One region of the Halodesulfovibrio oceani subsp. galateae genome, then DNA from elsewhere that is predicted to be linked to it. Evidence: riboswitches for the same ligand, from Rfam matches in the RefSeq annotation. Region 1 holds a riboswitch; each other region holds the start of a gene.

Region 1 (5,682 bases):
AACATCCCTCAGGATGTGCCGTTTATGGCTGGAGCCTACCTTGGTGTAGGTGAGCCTGAAGCGGTAATTAACGTGGGTGTTTCCGGCCCGGGCGTTGTTAAAAAAGCAATCGACCGTGCTATGCAGGATGGCAGCGCGAAGAGCCTTGGTGATATTGCTGAAGTTATTAAACGTACCGCGTTTAAAGTAACCCGCGTTGGTGAAATTATCGGTACCGAAGTAGCGCAGCGCCTTGGACTTCCTTTTGGCGTAGCTGACCTTTCGTTGGCTCCGACTCCGGAAGTTGGTGACTCTGTTGGTGAAATCTTCGAAGCCATTGGTCTTTCATCCATTGGTGCTCCGGGTTCCACTGCTGTGCTGGCAATGCTGAACGATGCTGTTAAAAAAGGCGGCGCGTTTGCATCTTCCCACGTTGGTGGTCTTTCCGGTGCGTTTATTCCTGTGTCAGAAGATTCCAGCATTGCAGCAGCAGCTGCATCCGGTGCGCTGACTTTGGAAAAACTTGAAGCCATGACAAGCGTATGTTCTGTAGGGCTTGATATGGTTCCTGTGCCGGGTGATATCTCCGCTGCAACACTTTCCGGTATTATTGCCGATGAAATGGCAATTGGTATGATCAACAACAAAACTACTGCTGTGCGTATCATCCCTGTTCCTAATAAAGGTGTTGGCGACAATGTATCTTTCGGCGGTCTGCTCGGTGAAGCCAAAATTATGGCTGTTCCGGGTGGTAATGCTGAGCAGTTTATTAAACTTGGTGGTCGCATCCCTGCGCCGATCCACAGTTTGAAGAACTAGACTGTTCTTTCCATACAAATAAAAAAGAGCCGTTCTGCATATGCAGAACGGCTCTTCTTGTATTTGTCTTATTGCGTAAACAGACTAGCTACCGCAGCAGCAGTCAGTGAGTGCGCTGAGAGCGTATTCCTGACGTTCGCGATATTCTTCCTGTTTACCTTTGTTCCAGCGCTTAACTGGGCGGTAGTAGCCTACAACGCGGGTGTAAACTTCTGCTTCGTTGCCACAAGTCGGGCAGTTGAAGTGTTCACCGTTGATGTAGCCGTGTTCCTTACAAATGGAGAAGGTCGGAGTTACGGAGATGTAAGGAATTTTAGTATTAGTCATCGCTTTGATGAGGTAATTCTTTACGCTTTCCGGTTCCGGCACAGCTTCGCCGAGGAAGGAGTGGAATACGGTACCACCATTGTAGAGGGTCTGCAGTTCGTTCTGGTGCTCAAGAGCGTAGAAAACGTCACCGGTAAGACCTACTGGAAGCAGGGTGGAGTTAGTGTAGTAAGGTACTTCGTTACCAGCGCAGATGATGTCTGCGTAAAGGTCTTTGTCTGTTTTAGCCAGACGGTAGCAAGTACCTTCGCCCGGAGTTGCCTCAAGGTTGTAAAGGTGGCCGGTTTCTTCCTGGAAGCGAACTGTAAGGGAACGCAAGTGGTTGAGAACGCGACGCATAAGGCGCAGACCGCTTTCAGTTTCGATACCTTTACCGAGCAAGTTGAGGCATGCTTCGTGACCACCGATAAGACCGATGGTGGAGAAGTGGCCTTTGTAGCCGTTTTTGAGGTAGCGACGGGAGAACGGGAACATGCCTGACTCGAGGTGGTGTTCGCAAAGTTTGCGTTTGAACTCGAGAGAGTCTTTTGCCATTTCTGCGTATTCTTCAACGAGATCGAGGAAATCTTCTTCGTTGTGTGCAAGGTAAGCAAGTTTAGGCAGGTTCAGGGTAACAACACCGATAGAACCGGTGAGGTCGCCAGCGCCGAAGAGGCCGCCTGTTTTTTTGCGGATTTCACGAAGATCCATCTGCAAACGGCAGCACATAGAACGAACATCTTCCGGATTAAGGTCGGAGTTGATGAAGTTCTGGAAGTACGGAACACCGTACTTGGCAGTAAGTTCCATAAGAAGCTGAGCAGGAACGGAATCCCAATCAAAATCTTTAGTAACGTTGTATGTAGGAATAGGGAAAGAGAAGATACGGCCGTCTGCATCACCTTCGAGCATAACCTCGAGGAACGCACGGTTGATCATATCCATTTCTTCCTGATAATCGCCGTAGGTAGTGTCCTGGAACGCGCCACCGATGATGATTGGTTCCTTAGCAATATGCGCAGGAATAACCATGTCGAAGGTAAAGTTGGTGAACGGGCTCTGGCCACCCCAACGGGATGTTGTGTTCAGGTTGTAAACGAGTTTCTGGATCTGCTGACGAACAGTCGGGTAATCGAGTTTGTCGTTACGGATGAACGGTGCAAGGTAGGTATCAACGTTGTTGAATGCCTGTGCGCCGGACCATTCGTTCTGCAGGGTGCCAAGGAAGTTTACAATCTGGCCACATGCGGAGTCGAAGTGTTTTGCTGGTGCAGAGCAGCAGCGGCCTTCAAGGTTAAACCCTTCGAGAAGCAGGTCGCGCAGGCTCCAACCGGAGCAGTAGCCAGCAAGACCAAAGGAAAGATCGTGAATGTGGAAGTAGCCGTGAGTATGGGACTGACGGATTTCTTCCGGATATTTGTCAAGCACGTAACGAGCCTGAACAGAGCCTGCCATATGCAGGATAAGACCCTGAAATGAATGACCCATGTTGGAGTTTTCGTTTACGCGCCAGTCGCTACGGTCGAGGTAGCTTTCGATCATGCTGGATACGTCGAAGTATGCCTGATCCTGAGTACGCATTTCGCGGCGTTTTTCACGGTAAATGATGTAACGCTCTGCAACAGCATACAAGCGAGCTTCCATAAGTACTTGCTGTACTGTGTCTTGCACTTGTTCTTGCTCTGGAACTTCCACATTCGAAAGTTTTTCTTCAACTTTGCGTGCAAGTCGTTTGGAGAGAAGTGGATCTTTGATGCCACTGCCTTTGAGGGCTTTGAGGATAGCTTGGGCAATTCGTTCGAGGGACCAAGTTTCGATGCAACCGTCTCGCTTGAGGATCTGTTTCGGCATTAGAGCTCCGGACGTCATGAAGTGCAGGCAAAATTAGAGCATACGAAAAGAACGCATGCGCCAGGACAGCATTTCGACATCTTCAGCCTGAGGTGTGTATATAAAGGCAGAACCTCAACATACGCAGGCACAGGTTATGGATTATTTTGATAGAATACCGGTAGTACGCTTTGTTACCGGTAGAGCTTCAGGAAGGTGGCTGGCTTTCTGACTTGTACTGCCGTGGGTGGCAACTTCGGTGAAGACAAGTGAGATTACAGCGGCAGGACCGCACCGGATTAAGACCGGATTTCCTTTGCGCCTTTCGGCTCCTGAAGGAGTATTCTTTGGGTGCCACAGAGCTAACAAAAAGCCCCTTTGGCATCAAGTGTGGAGTTGTGCATATTCGCCCAATCCACAAGTAATTCACAACGTAATATGTCTAAATAAAAGCAGTATTTTTTTTACGCACAAATTCACGATATACTTTTTGCACTTGAGAGTTGACACGAGATTGCTTACTCCCAAAAGGTGATCTACAAGGTGACCAGCATTGCTCTGTAGACCCTGCAAACTGTGACTTGAGTTACGGAAAATAGACTAAAAAGCGGTTACACTCAGGTGATGTGTTATTCTAATTAGTTGCGCTTTTGCTTTTAAAAAGTGAGCATGTTGTGTAAAAAGTAGTGTTGTCACTTTTGAGCGTTTGGCAAACGGATGATTTAAGAGTCATGTTGTTACCGTGCGTCATGTGTGAGAAGGATACAGCATTACATAATCACGATAGAAAAACAGGGAGAGAAAATGAGAGCATTGATTATGGCGTTAAGCCTTATGCTTATTGCACAGGTTGCTGTTGCAGCTCCTAAAATGTCTGAACCTTCGGTAAAGGGTAATTATAAAAACAAAATTCAGTGCGGGTATCTCGCACTGGAGATGCGTAAGAATGAGGCTGCCAAAGAATATTTCACCGCAGGTGAAGCAATGTTTAGAGAGCAGAATCCTGAAGCGACCGAGATGGATATGGCGAAAGTCTTTTCATACGAGCGCGGATTTATGCATGGTTACCTTGCCGGTCAGATGGGCTCAGTTTCCTCAATGGATGAAGTGAATAATGTATTTGCTCATGCGTATGAGAAAATGTGCGCAAAATCTGCCGACAAGCCGCAGCTGAAAGAAAAAACGAAGAAGTAAGTCTTATTAGAAATAAAAAAGCCCCGTACGTGTTGTACGGGGCTTTTTTATTTCTGGAAGATATAGTCAGAGGAAATAGTTAGCATTTGAAACAAGCAATTTTGTTTCTTTTGTGGTGATGCGTGTCTGATTAATAATCGGGGTTAAGGGGACGTGTCCCCTTACGGGGGGGCAGGGGGGAACGCCAGTCAACCGTTCGCGAGTTGCGAGCGTTACGGAAACAAGTGCCCTTGGGGTGAGCCCGCCTGCCCGTCGGAGACAATAGAAAAGCTAATCAGCTTTCTTCCAACCCTTGCCGCGATGGTGTTCCGGAACATTTCGCATTCCCTGAATCACTGGGCATGGTGAAAGGCGTTGGTTCTTTAATAGCCTGTTATCCAGCACAACCACGAGACCCGAATCTGTTTCACGTCTTATGAGCCTGCCTGCTCCCTGTCTGAACTTGATGGCTGTTTCGTAGCGATAGCGCTCCCAGAAGACACCATCAGGCAGGAATCGCTTTCGAGCATCCATGAGCGGGGAATTGGGCGCTGGGAACGGCAGTCGGGTTATGACAACCTGCGTGAGCGTCTTCCCGGGGAAATCTACTCCGTGCCAGAATGTTTCGACTCCGAATAAGACGCTTTCGCGTGTTGTACGGAATTCTTCAATAAGCGCTGTGGCTGGCTCGCCCTTTCGTTGGAAAAGAAGCGGATAACTACCGTCGTAGGTAGCTTCCAGATTCTTGCGCAGCGCTTCTAAGTCTTCGTAACTGGCGCACAGAACGAGAGTCGCTCCATCGTTGTATTCTATGAGCTTGGGCAGCACATTGAGCGTGTATTCCAGCCATAGTTTTTTGTGTTCGTAGAGAGCGCTCGGGGCATCTGAAGGAACAACAAGTGAGTAGTCCGGCGTAAAAGGCGGTGCTACTCGGGCAACAAAGCATGGTTTCGGTGGTGCTTCTTCATCTGAAAATTTGAGAACATCTGCTTTTCCCAGTCCGAGTGTACGTCTGTATGGTGTAAAGCTGGACTGATGGGTGAGGGTGGCGGATGTCAGAATAACGGTGTCACGCTGTTTGATAATGGTTTCACGGATAAAAGCACCCATGTAGACTTGCCCGCCGCAGAGTATCCAGTTGCGTGGAAAAACGTGGATAGAATTCCACGTGCCGTCTTCATGTAGCCCTTTGCGGATGAGCATGAGGTTAACGCTGATTTCTTGCAGTAGAGTACGCATTGTGCGGCAACGAGATATAGTCTTGTATCCCAGTGGAAGGTCGCCCGCCTTCTTGCCGGTAAAGAACGCTGAAAATTCGCTGATGCGTTCCAGATGCTTATTGAGAATTGCGAGGTCTTTTGCAGCGTCGCCTTCTGTGAAAGCTTTGTGAGCAGGCGTTACGGGCACGGCTCCAAAGGCTGCACCCTGATTCATTTGTTTGAACTGGTCACGCAACGCACCTATTTTTGTGACGGTGTACGCAATTTCGCTAACCACAGCTTCGGCCTGATTTTCTACTGCTTCCGTTGTGGACGGGGCAAGAATGAGCTTGCGGCATTGTTCGCGAAGGTAGCG
Region 2 (5,682 bases), 1.1 Mb from region 1:
GGAATCTGTAATAGATTCATATCGTTCAGCGTGACTGAACCTTTCAGCGGTTTTCTGATTCCCGAAAGCGACATTAGTAACGTTGTCTTGCCGCTTCCGTTCGGCCCCAGAAGCCCCACCATTTCTCCTTGCTGAATAGAAAGAGAAACATCGTGCAGCACTGGTGTGCTTGAGTATCCCGCAGAAAGATTTTGTATATTGATTCGAGCGGACATTACTGGCTGCTCCGTTTCATGGTGCGATGCAGAAGCATGCAAAAGAAAGGGCCACCGAGTAAGGCTGTGACAACACCGACGGGGAGTTCGGCACCTTCAGGAAGAATTGTTCGAGCGAGAACATCTGACCATAGGAGAAGCAGTCCGCCAATAAGTGCGGAGCTTACAAGTAGAGGCCTGTGTTCACCGCCTTGTACAAGACGTACGAGGTGCGGCACGACAAGTCCGACGAATCCGATAACACCGGAAACAGCGACAGACGCGCCGGTGATCATGCTGGCTCCGACAAGCAGCCAGAGACGAACACGACTGGCGTTCATACCCAACTGCTGTGCTTGCGTTTCGCCAAGTGAAAGGAGGTCCAGCTCTCGAGAGAACCGCCAAATGATGGCTACTCCAAGACCATACCAAGGTAAAAGGAGCTGCACATGCTGCCAGCTTCTTCCCTGTAAACTTCCCATAATCCAGAATACGATAGATGCGACGGAATCTTCATCGAGTGACTTGATGAGAGATATGAGCGCGGCAAGAAAGGTTGCAACCACAACACCGGCAAGAACAAGGGCATCGCGTTTAAGCTGGCCGCCCATGCTACCGAGCGTGATGACTGCTCCAAGAGCAAGCAATGCACCGGTAAGTGCGGCAAGCGGGATAATGCCAATTCCTGCAAGATATGGAATAGCGCCTGAAAATCCAAAGAAAATGGCGACGGATGCGCCAAAGGCTGCTCCGCTGGAAACGCCGATAGTGAATGGATCTGCAAGCGGGTTGCGTAAAATTCCTTGAAAGACCGTTCCGGAGATAGCAAGGCCGCTACCTATAAGTAGGGACAGGATAACGCGGCTGAATCTGATTTCCCATACAACAATTGAATTCGTTGTTTCAGCAGGGTGAGTGCTTGGGAAAATATGTTGCACCAGCGTGCTGAATGTCTGCTGGATTGGAATATCCAGTGGACCGTATGCAGAAGCCAGAACAGCAGACACCACACAGACAAGAGCCGTGGTGCTGGCAAAGATGACGCACCGGCGGGCACGACGCTGAACGATGTCTGCTGAACTAGTCATAATTACAGAGAATTAAATGCTTTTTTCAAGTGTGCAACCCACTGGGCAACAACAATGTCGTACTCACCGGTGCCTTTAAGTACTGTCTGTACATCGAAACCATCTTTTTCAAGAATAGATTTCCAGCTGTCGTCTTCCGCACCAGCCATGTCGTTGCGTGCATGGTCGCCAGCAACAGACATCAGCGGCATGAGCCAAACTTTTTTAATGCCTTTAGCTTTCAGCTTAGGAATGATGTTGTCGAGAGCAGGGTAGCCTTCAACTGTGCCAACATAGATGTTGGAATCTTCTTCACTAAGGTAGGTAGCTAGGCCCGGGTAATAAATGTTGCCAGGGTCATGTGTGCCGTGGCCCATAAAGATAACTGCTTCGTCTTTTTTGCGTTTAGCAGGAACGGTAGCAGGTAAGATTTTTGCCATCGCAGCTACATCAGCAGGAGAATTCAAAAGCGGTGTGCCCACAGCAATGTGGCTGATGCTTTTAGGAATGCCATCGAATGCGCTGGCAGTCTTTTTGATGTCTGAAAATTCTTGTCCCGGAATTGTATGCAGGGACTGAACTGCAACATGTGTAAAACCTTCATCACCCATCTGTGCAAGAGCAGTAGCGGGGGAAGGAACAATCATATTTTCTGTGCGTTTGATCTTATTACGAATAATAGCAGCAGAGTATGCCCAGCGGATTTCAGTATCTGGAAAAGCTTTGGCAACTTCTTCGCCAATATTTTCCAAAGATACACGAGCTTCAGGTACGGATGTACCGAACGCTACGAGCAGGATGCCCTTTTTAGGAGTTTCGACTTGTCCGTGACCAGCAAAGGCAGGGAGTGACAAAACGAAAACAAGGACAACAGCGAGCATGAGTCGTAAGGAACGACTGCGGATCATGGCAAAAGCCTCCAACGTTTGGGGCGGGAAGTATAACGCTTGGACAGTGCAAAGTGCGCACCGATAGCGAAGTGTGTTTTGCATAACAAGGCCCCGTGCCTGCAAAACGTGCCGAATATTCACAGCCTGCCGAAGTGAAAAGGGGGGAGAGATTCGATGGCAGGTGTGGTGTGAATATTTACAAAGTATCAGGCAGGTCTTCCGGCTTGTTTCTTTTTCTCCGACCTTCCCAGTAAAACCAGTGGTACAATATGGAGAAAAATTGAATAAAACTTACGGCGGCGGGACCGCTCCCGATTTAAACGGGATTCCCTATTAGGCTCAATGAGCACCTGAAGTGAGGCACTGTACACGTAATAAAATTGACCGGTCAAGGAGTGATATTACTAACCGTCAATCCAAAGATATAAGATTGTTACGCAGATGAGGCTGCTGATGCGTAATGCCTGACTCATGAGCAACATCGGGAAGCCGATCTTAAAAGAGAAGACACCTGTTTGCGACGGCAACTGATGACGCAGTGCGCGGATTGGTGTGGCGACAATTGTTCCTAGAACCAGAGCCAGAACAAGCTGCGAGGTGGTAAGTGCTCCGCCATCTAAAAGAGCGCCCGCTGCTGCGATACCTGTTGTGAATTCCGCAGCCACTGCAAATACAACAACGCTGACGGCTTCAACAGGAAGATAGGCAGAAGTAACCCAGCCTGCTGCGGCTGTACGAAGATATTCAAACATGCCTGCCTGATTCAGGGCGTAGATGAGGAAATATACTGGTGCGGTAATGGTGCAGATGCGGAGAAATCGTTTACGAAATGCCTGTAAAATTTTGGCAGCGGAAGTCGTTCTATGCGCTGGCTGGTTTTCTATAGGTGATGTTGTCGCATGAGGCGCAAGTTTTATCCGCGTCCAGATAAGTAACAGGAATGTGCGGAGCAGAGCGGCAAAACCGTTGAGAGAAAGATATATTATCCCCGCTGTACGTGTCATCGGTACAATAATAAAGAATGTGGTCGGGAGATGCAGGAGAAAGACTGGTAATCCTGTGTTAATAAGGTAACTCAGCTTCATTTCCTGCAAGGAGATTTTTTTTTCCTTCCAGAAAGTCATCAGCATGGTGTTCGCAGCTGTTCCGGAAAAAAAAGCAGTTGTGAAAGCTGCACCGGATTCATCTTTCAGGTTCCCGAAGCGCATGACAGGACGCACCAACGTGGCAAGAAGTGGTGCCCAGCCCATGCCTTCAACCGCAATGCCAACAATAAGACCAATACCTAGAAAGCCGAGCATCCGAAGGAGCGGGCGGAGTAGGCCGGGCCATGCTTTACCCCACGTGAGCAAGCTTGGGTCATTGGAAAGAATGACACTTAGTGCTGTTAGCGAGCATATAGCGGCAATTACAAGCGCTTTTACCGGGCTTTTGGATTTGCGTTTGCGAGGGGCAGATGTTGAGTTGTTGGTTGATGCGTGTGACATGGAGTCTCCTTGAGGTGGTGGTACGCCACTCAAAAAGTAAATTCAAGTAAGTAAGTTATGTTTGAAATAAGAATCTTTATCGATAAATTTCTGGAATAGTAGTTTGTTATGTAGAAAATAGAGCACGGAATTTTGTGCAAAAAAAATCGCGCTACAGCAAGCTGCAGCGCGCATTTTTTCAATCGACATGCGATTAAGGAAACCGGGTAGTTTTCGCCGGTCCGAAAAAAGTAGCTTCCCCCAACTTTGTCCGACACATGAGGAAATTTCTTTTCAGGAGTAGACCATTCCTCCTGCACTGCGCTCTATATATCAAGAAGCGTGCCGTTTGTCATAACCTATTTATAAGAAAGTAGAAAATTAGATATTGTTATAAATGATAAGGACATTCAACGGTGAGTGGCATAAAAGTGATCGCAGTGTCCGTGATTACGGAATAAGTAGTCCGTGATCGCGGATATTTTGTGTTTGATACTGACGATGGGTCGTGTTTTTGTGTGGGAAAGGCTACTTTTTTACGGAGTATTTTTTAAGCAGGTCATATAAATAGGAGCGGGAAAGACCGGACAATTGGCAAGCTATAGCTACTTTTCCATCCGCTAACGCCATAAGGTTTTGTAGATATTGTGAGAATGCTTCATCTCTAAATTCAAAAAAAGGCGTAATTGAGTCGGGTGTGACGAGCGTGTCCGCGATTGCGGAATCTTGTATTGAATTGTCCGTGTTCGCGGAATTCTGTGTGTTATGCCCCGTGTCAAACTGTGGCGATATGGGAGTAGCAGCCATATCGTCAACTTGTGTCAAAGATGGTGTAGGCAGCGTTGCATTACTGTGATCGCCGACGGTGTCTGTTGAGCTTTTTATCCCCAACGTATTCGGAGATTGGTCAGGTCGTACAATCAGCGGAGGTGTTTGTTCCACCGGTGAAGTTGCAAGGCGAGTAGTGTACCCGTCCGTGCTGCTTTCCGCTTCTGATAATGTGCAGAATGCACCATTGTGTAATGGAATATCTTTATCTTCACGCTGCATTTTGTCAGCAGCGGCTCTGGCAATATTAATACGAATGTGATCCGGCAAGTGACGGCTGAAAATTTTAGTTGTGTCTTTGGCAGCAAGTACTGCGCGTTCCAGAGTGTGTATCAGTTCGCGCACGTTGCCCGGCCATGAATATTCATAGGCCAAATCGAGCAGGTCTGGAGAAATACCTTTTGCAGGCATACCGTATTTGCCACAGAGCTGCTTAACATAGTGCTCAATGAGTCGTGGCAGGTCATCTGTTCTATCGCGTAAAGGAGGCAGCGCCATAACGACAGTTCGGATTCGGAATAGAAGATCACTGCGGAATGTGCCGCGGGCAACCATTTCATCAAGGTTTCTGTTAGTAGCGCAGATGAGACGAAAGTCTGATGTTTTTTCGGTTCTCGCGCCTACTGGGCGGAATCTGTGTTCCTGCAATACACGTAAGAAAAATTTCTGAATGGCAAGTGGCAGTTCGCCAACTTCATCAAGAAAAAGAGTACCGTTGTTGGATTGGGCTACTAGACCTTCCCTGTCTTTATCTGCACCAGTAAATGAGCCTTTTTGGTGACCGAATAAGATTGAGCTGGCAAGAGTACGAGACATAGATGCGCAGTCTACCGCCACAAACGGACCGGTTGCACGAAGGCTGTTTTCGTGGACAGCTCTTGCAAAAACTTCTTTACCAACACCAGTTTCACCAAGCAGCAAGGCGGAAGCATCAGAAGATGCGGCTTCTGCCACAAGCGACAAACATTTTTTAATACCGGCGCTGTCCCCGATAATGCCGCTGCGCTTGAGCTTAACAACTCCGTTTTTAGCTGGGCGTTTGCCCCTGTAGTCAATGGCGCGGATAAGTGGAAGCACCATACGGTCAACGGAGCTTTGTTTTTCAACATAATCCCAAGCACCATTGCGAATGGCCTTTTCTGCGCCGTCTGGTGTCGGGGTACCTGTCACTACAATAATCTCAGGGTGCCCGCGCATGGCATTCAGCTGCGCGATGGCAAGCAGGCCGTTACCGTCC
Region 3 (5,682 bases), 890 kb from region 1:
GTCTGTAGATGACGGCTGGGCAATGCAAGCCGCAGAATCCAGTTGGAACTACAGCTTCCTCTACGCTGAGCTGGATGAGTATATTCAAGATGAAAAACGTACTGTGTTCTTAATTCATGGACGTCAGGGATGGACATGGAACATAGATGATGCGTGGCTTATTACCCCTCACCTCTTTGCTACATATAATGAAGTTTCTCCAGACAGAAATAATTTTAGTAGAATAGAAGGCGGACCGGCAATTTCTTTCCGCTGGCTTGAGGGAGAAGATCAGTATCTCGCCTACAAACGCGATTGGGAAATCTTAATCCGGTATCTGTATGGCAAATACACAAAAGAAAATAGCGACGACTACAATGGATTAAGTGTTGTCCTAAGACTTAACTTCTAGAGAGAGCAATATGATAAGCCGTCTTCATACTTTTCTGGCCACTGCTATTTTATTCTTGATATTCTTTTTGCCGTCTTCCGGCTTTGCTATGCAGGGCATTGCAGGAACCTTTTTGCAACCAACTAAGACCATGGAAACATGGGACAGTAATAAGTGGGATACTCTTTTCGATACATACCGAAAACTGGGTATCCGTGAAATAATAGTGCAGTGGGTAGTGTTTGAAGAAAACGCGGGAACAACAGAAGAGCCCCAAAAGCCCGAGGCTCTCGAAGAGCCAAGTGAACCAATTCAATCCGTTCCTACATATAATTTATCCGTCATCAGCAAAATATTCGAGTACGCTGAATGCAACGGTATGCTCGTTACTCTTGGTGGAGTTTTCTATAATTCTTACTGGGAGCGAATTAAATCCGAGCCGGAACTCATACAAGTTCACTTTATGCGGATACGCAAAGCAACCATGGAAGCTATTAAACCAATTGCCCAGCAGCTCCAATCTTCTCCTGTTTTTGCTGGATGGTATATTTCGCAGGAAATTGATGACCGGACATGGTTGAGCGAAGAATATAGATCTATCCTTTGTTCTTTCATCAAAGACACCCACGGAGACCTCAGCACTTTGGTTCCAAACAAACCCATATCCATCTCCGCATTTTCAAACGGATGGGCTTCACCGGAAAAACTGGGTCAATTCTGGAGAACTGTTGCTGATGAGTCAGGAATTGAACGCGTCCTCTTTCAGGATGGAGTCGGCGTAAAAAAATTGGGCATTAAAGATGTGCCGATTTATCTAAGTATCATGCAGCAGAAAATGCAGGGATCGTGTTGTACAATCCAGCCTGTGCTCGAAATATTCACTCAATTAGAGAGTGATACCTTTAAAGCAGAACCTGCATCGTTAAAACGCATCCACGAACAAATGCGGGAAGAGCTGCCGTACGCCCCACATGGCGTTATGATATTTAGCGTTGCCGAATATATGAGCCCGCTGGGTGGCGAAAAAGCAAATGCTCTTCTTCAAGAAGTTCTTTACGTCAAATAGTCAGCTCACCACGAAGCCCTGTCCCATTGGACATTACGGCTTCAGACAGTTCCGAAAAATTTGAAAATTTATTTATTACAACAAAAAGAGTTTTAAAGAATATGGTCAGGAAAAGCCCTTACAGTAAAAACTGTAAGGGCTTAATTTTTAAAAAAAACTTTTTATGCACGCTTACGCATTTCATATGCGGCTTCGACCATATTTTTCAAAGAAGCAATACACTCCGGCCAATCACGAGTTTTAAGACCGCAATCTGGATTCACCCACAACCGTTCTTCTGGGATATACGCTTTCGCATCTTCCAAAAGCTGTACCATCTCCTCTTTGGTTGGAACACGCGGGCTGTGGATGTCATAGATCCCCGGGCCGATCTCATTCGGATAATCAAAGCTCTTGAACGCATCCAGTAACTCCATTTTGCTACGGCTTGCTTCAATGCTGATCACATCTGCATCCATTGCAGCGATAGCACCAATAATATCGTTAAACTCGCTGTAGCACATGTGAGAGTGAATCTGCGTTGAATCTTCAACACACGATGTGGAAAGACGAAAACAATCCACGGCCCATGCAAGATACGCTTCACGATCTTTCTGTTTAATAGGCATACCTTCACTGAAGGCGGCTTCATCAATTTGAAGAATCTTCACGTTGGCATTTTCAAGGTCTTTCACTTCATCCCGAATTGCAAGTGCCACCTGTCGGCAAACGTCTGCACGTTCCATATCGTCACGCACAAAGCTCCAACACAAAATAGTTACAGGCCCTGTAAGCATCCCTTTCATAGGTTTTTCGGTGAGTGAGGCCGCATACGTTATCCACTTCACCGTCATTGGATTTGGTCTGCTGATATCACCATAAATGATCGGGGGCTTAACACAACGGCTTCCGTAACTTTGCACCCAGCCTGCATTTGTAAAACAAAAGCCGTCCATCTGCTGCCCGAAATATTCAACCATGTCGTTTCGTTCCGGCTCGCCATGAACCAATACATCCAGTCCAAGCGCCTTCTGCTCTTCAACTGCACGCTGAATTTCTTTCTTGATAAAGGCTTCATAATTGTCTTCTGACAACGCACCTTTTTTATAAGCACTACGCTTCGCGCGAATCTCTGCTGTCTGCGGGAATGAACCAATCGTAGTTGTCGGATATTGTGGAAGCTTCAGCCATTTCTGAGCATCTTTACGCACAGCATACGGCTGCTCGCGGCAATACATTGCATCATCAACAGCGCTTGTTCGCTTCTGAACCACCGGATTATGCACGCGTTTACTGAGCCTGCGAGAATTCATTGCAGAGGTGTTTCGATCAAGAATGGAAATACCTTCTGTACGTCCGGTACCGGTGCGTTCACTCAACAGCGTTTCAAGATCAGAAACTTCCCGACACTTCTGCACTGCAAATGACAACCAACTCTTCAGTTCTTCATCAAGCTTTGTTTCATTCTCAAGATCAACCGGACAATGCTGTAAAGAACAACTTGAACCAATCAGAACTCTATCTGAAGACAAGGGATTCAACGAGCCGTTTACCTTCGCCAGCATTTTTTCATAATCGGTCTTCCAAACGTTACGTCCATCTACAAGCCCGATAGAAAGCTTCATGGAAGACGGAAGCTTTTCAATATATGTATCCAGACTCGCACCACCGCGAGTTAAGTCAACATGAAGCCCTGCACATCCAGAGGTAAGAGCGATATCAAGGTTATCATCCAAGGCATCAAAATATGTTGTCAGTAATAAACCAGCAGACGTTACAGATGCATTTAGCACCTTGTATGCGTGAGAAAAGGCCTCTCGGGCAGCCGGAGGCATATCTGCACAAAGAATTGGTTCATCAAGCTGAATCCAACGACAAAGAGGATCAAGCTGACCGAGAATTTCTTTGTACACAGCAAGAACAGCATCCAAGCTTTGCCAGCAGTCGTACCCATCCACACCTTTAGCTAACGAAAGATATGTAATCGGCCCCACAAGCACAGGCTTTGGAGTGTAACCACACGCAATTGCTCTGCGAGTATCTTTCACCAATGCTGTTGAAGACAACGCAAACTGCTGCTTAGCTGAAATTTCAGGCACAATGTAATGGTAGTTCGTATTAAACCATTTGGTCATTTCCATTGGCGCAATATTACGGGAAGCGTCCCCGCGAGCCATACGGAAATATAGAGAGAGGTCGGCAGGGGTGCTGGAAGAATCAACAACAAAACGCTCAGGGATTGCTCCGAGCATTGCGGTTGTATCAAGCACCTGATCGTACAACGAAAAGTCGCCTGTAGAAACGTAAGAAAGACCTGCTTCATGCTGAATACGCCAATGGCGTTCTTTCAAGTCTTCGCTAACGCTTTCAAGTTCAGATGTGGAGGAAGCTCCACGCCAATAGGCTTCGAGAACCTTTTTTAGTTCGCGGCGGGCACCTATACGAGGGAACCCAAGAATGTGTTTTTCCATTTGTGTTACTCCTTTTATTGGAAAATAAAAGGAACAACGACACCTCGAAATGCTGGCAATACAAGTGCTATACCGACACAAAAGTTTATGCCGAATACCTTGTCGGATGCCTGTCCAATCGCGAGACAGTCGTGCTCCTGCATATTAAGACGTCTCCTGGCTTCCGGTCTGTTTTCCCCTAGCCTTCCCGCATGATGCAGTGACTAGGGCAGATTATTTACCGGTTACAGTGGCGCGACCGCGACGGATTTACACCGTCTTCCGTTTCTTAAATGCTTATATCGAGATTTAACAATATAGAGAGTTGATCTTTTTTGCAAGAATTTGTTAAAAATAAAATCAAAGCCTAACTGTTAACGATTGTTCCGAAATCCGCTTGCAAGAAAGGGCACAATTCTTCATATAATGACCTAAAGATTTAACAGGATTTTCCCATGCAGCATCAAACATACGCAGTACAAAAATCGAAAAAGAACTCACAAGATAGGCAAGTGTTATTTGGTATAAGAAAAACACTTCCTATTTGTTTCCCTCCGGATTCAGTCGTTAACTATGAAGAAGAACAGGTCGTTTTCTCTCCATCTTTATTCAAGACTTTGGAGTTAGGTCTGCGACCATGCTCAAAATTTACACCAGATATTTTTTTACAAGAAAATTTCATAACTGACAGTAAAGGCAAACTTGTAAATCAATCTTTAAAAATGATTTGTGATGGTTACCTGCTGGATCATTCTCTCACGGAACTTTCTAACGCACTGGGCATTACAAACAGGTATTTACGAAAGGCTTTTACGGAGGTTGTCGGTGCTCCTCCAATTTTTGTTACGCGCTACTACAAAGCACTAGTTGCCAAGCACCTATTGCTGACATCTCAACAGTCAATCACAGAGATCGCTTTTGCTGCTGGATTCGGATCCATTCGACAATGCAATGATGCGATAAAAACGATACTCCACATGACCCCAACAAAAATTCGTCAACGAAATGTCCCTGCATGGTGTCAACTCAAAAATGCTGCGTCCCAGACTCCATCCTGAAACGGAACATCACATTGCAACTAACCACTAACTCATCCTTTCTCAGGAGAAAAAATGACTGAAACCATTTCATATAAAAATGACCCATCTGTTCTTATTGAGTTAATGCGCAAGTCCATGCCGGACCTTTGTGACATTTATTTCGGGTCACTAAAAGAAATCGTATATAGTGATTCAGCGTTGAGTGAGAAAACTAAGCGCATGATGGCGTTAGGAATGGCTATTCAGGCAAACTGCAAACTATGTATGGGGTCACATACAGCCAGAGCCTTGGAGTGCGGGGCTACCCTTCCTGAAATCTTTGAGACATGCGCTCTGGCGATAAGTCTTGGCGGCACCTTTGCCATGACTAATAGCTTATCTGTTTTCGCATACCTCAAAGAACAAGAACTAATCAGCTTACCGCTAGCTTAATAAACGATTAGATCTCACCCTATTTTTGATTAAATTTTATTCTTCGTCGCTACACACATGACCAACGTATCTCCACGAAACTATATATGTTTTAGGAACTATGGTGCCCCACAGACCAATTGATTTTTCATCTCTACGTTTGAAATTTTCTATGAGGAAAACATGGAAAAGGTTGCATCTTAGATACAAATTAACGGCTTAGATCTTTTGATCTAAGCCGTTAATTTGTATTGCCCACTCTACACTCTGAAAAGAAAGGTCTTTCGAGAACATATAATATTTATCGAATGTAGTAACTACAAGCCTACTCTCCTCTTTTTGGCAGAAAACACACTCAACTTTTAC

What was found. A riboswitch is a leader RNA that binds a small molecule or an ion and turns the genes downstream of it on or off. The one in region 1 is predicted to bind cobalamin.
Region 2: linked by a shared signal. The riboswitch ahead of ACZ5V1_RS00025 (sirohydrochlorin cobaltochelatase) and the one ahead of ACZ5V1_RS13285 (ribonucleoside triphosphate reductase) in region 1 are both predicted to bind cobalamin.
Region 3: linked by a shared signal. The riboswitch ahead of metE (5-methyltetrahydropteroyltriglutamate--homocysteine S-methyltransferase) and the one ahead of ACZ5V1_RS13285 (ribonucleoside triphosphate reductase) in region 1 are both predicted to bind cobalamin.

Annotation. Positions count from the first base shown of each region.
Region 1 covers NZ_AP042453.1:2,980,542-2,986,223, reverse strand. Annotated here, with positions in the region: gene ACZ5V1_RS13290 (DUF711 family protein) at 1-798, shown strand, start outside; gene ACZ5V1_RS13285 (ribonucleoside triphosphate reductase) at 883-2,955, opposite strand; cobalamin riboswitch at 3,136-3,308, opposite strand; gene ACZ5V1_RS13280 (hypothetical protein) at 3,739-4,128, shown strand; gene ACZ5V1_RS13275 (ATP-dependent DNA helicase) at 4,399-5,682, opposite strand, start outside.
Region 2 covers NZ_AP042453.1:1,987-7,668, forward strand. Annotated here, with positions in the region: gene ACZ5V1_RS00015 (ABC transporter ATP-binding protein) at 1-215, opposite strand, end outside; gene ACZ5V1_RS00020 (FecCD family ABC transporter permease) at 215-1,282, opposite strand; gene ACZ5V1_RS00025 (sirohydrochlorin cobaltochelatase) at 1,285-2,169, opposite strand; cobalamin riboswitch at 2,344-2,520, opposite strand; gene ACZ5V1_RS00030 (nucleoside recognition domain-containing protein) at 2,556-3,638, opposite strand; gene ACZ5V1_RS00035 (sigma-54-dependent transcriptional regulator) at 4,146-5,682, opposite strand, start outside.
Region 3 covers NZ_AP042453.1:3,872,457-3,878,138, reverse strand. Annotated here, with positions in the region: gene ACZ5V1_RS16985 (tetratricopeptide repeat protein) at 1-391, shown strand, start outside; gene ACZ5V1_RS16980 (DUF4434 domain-containing protein) at 402-1,436, shown strand; gene metE (5-methyltetrahydropteroyltriglutamate--homocysteine S-methyltransferase) at 1,598-3,886, opposite strand; cobalamin riboswitch at 4,016-4,197, opposite strand; gene ACZ5V1_RS16970 (helix-turn-helix domain-containing protein) at 4,321-4,923, shown strand; gene ACZ5V1_RS16965 (carboxymuconolactone decarboxylase family protein) at 4,978-5,337, shown strand.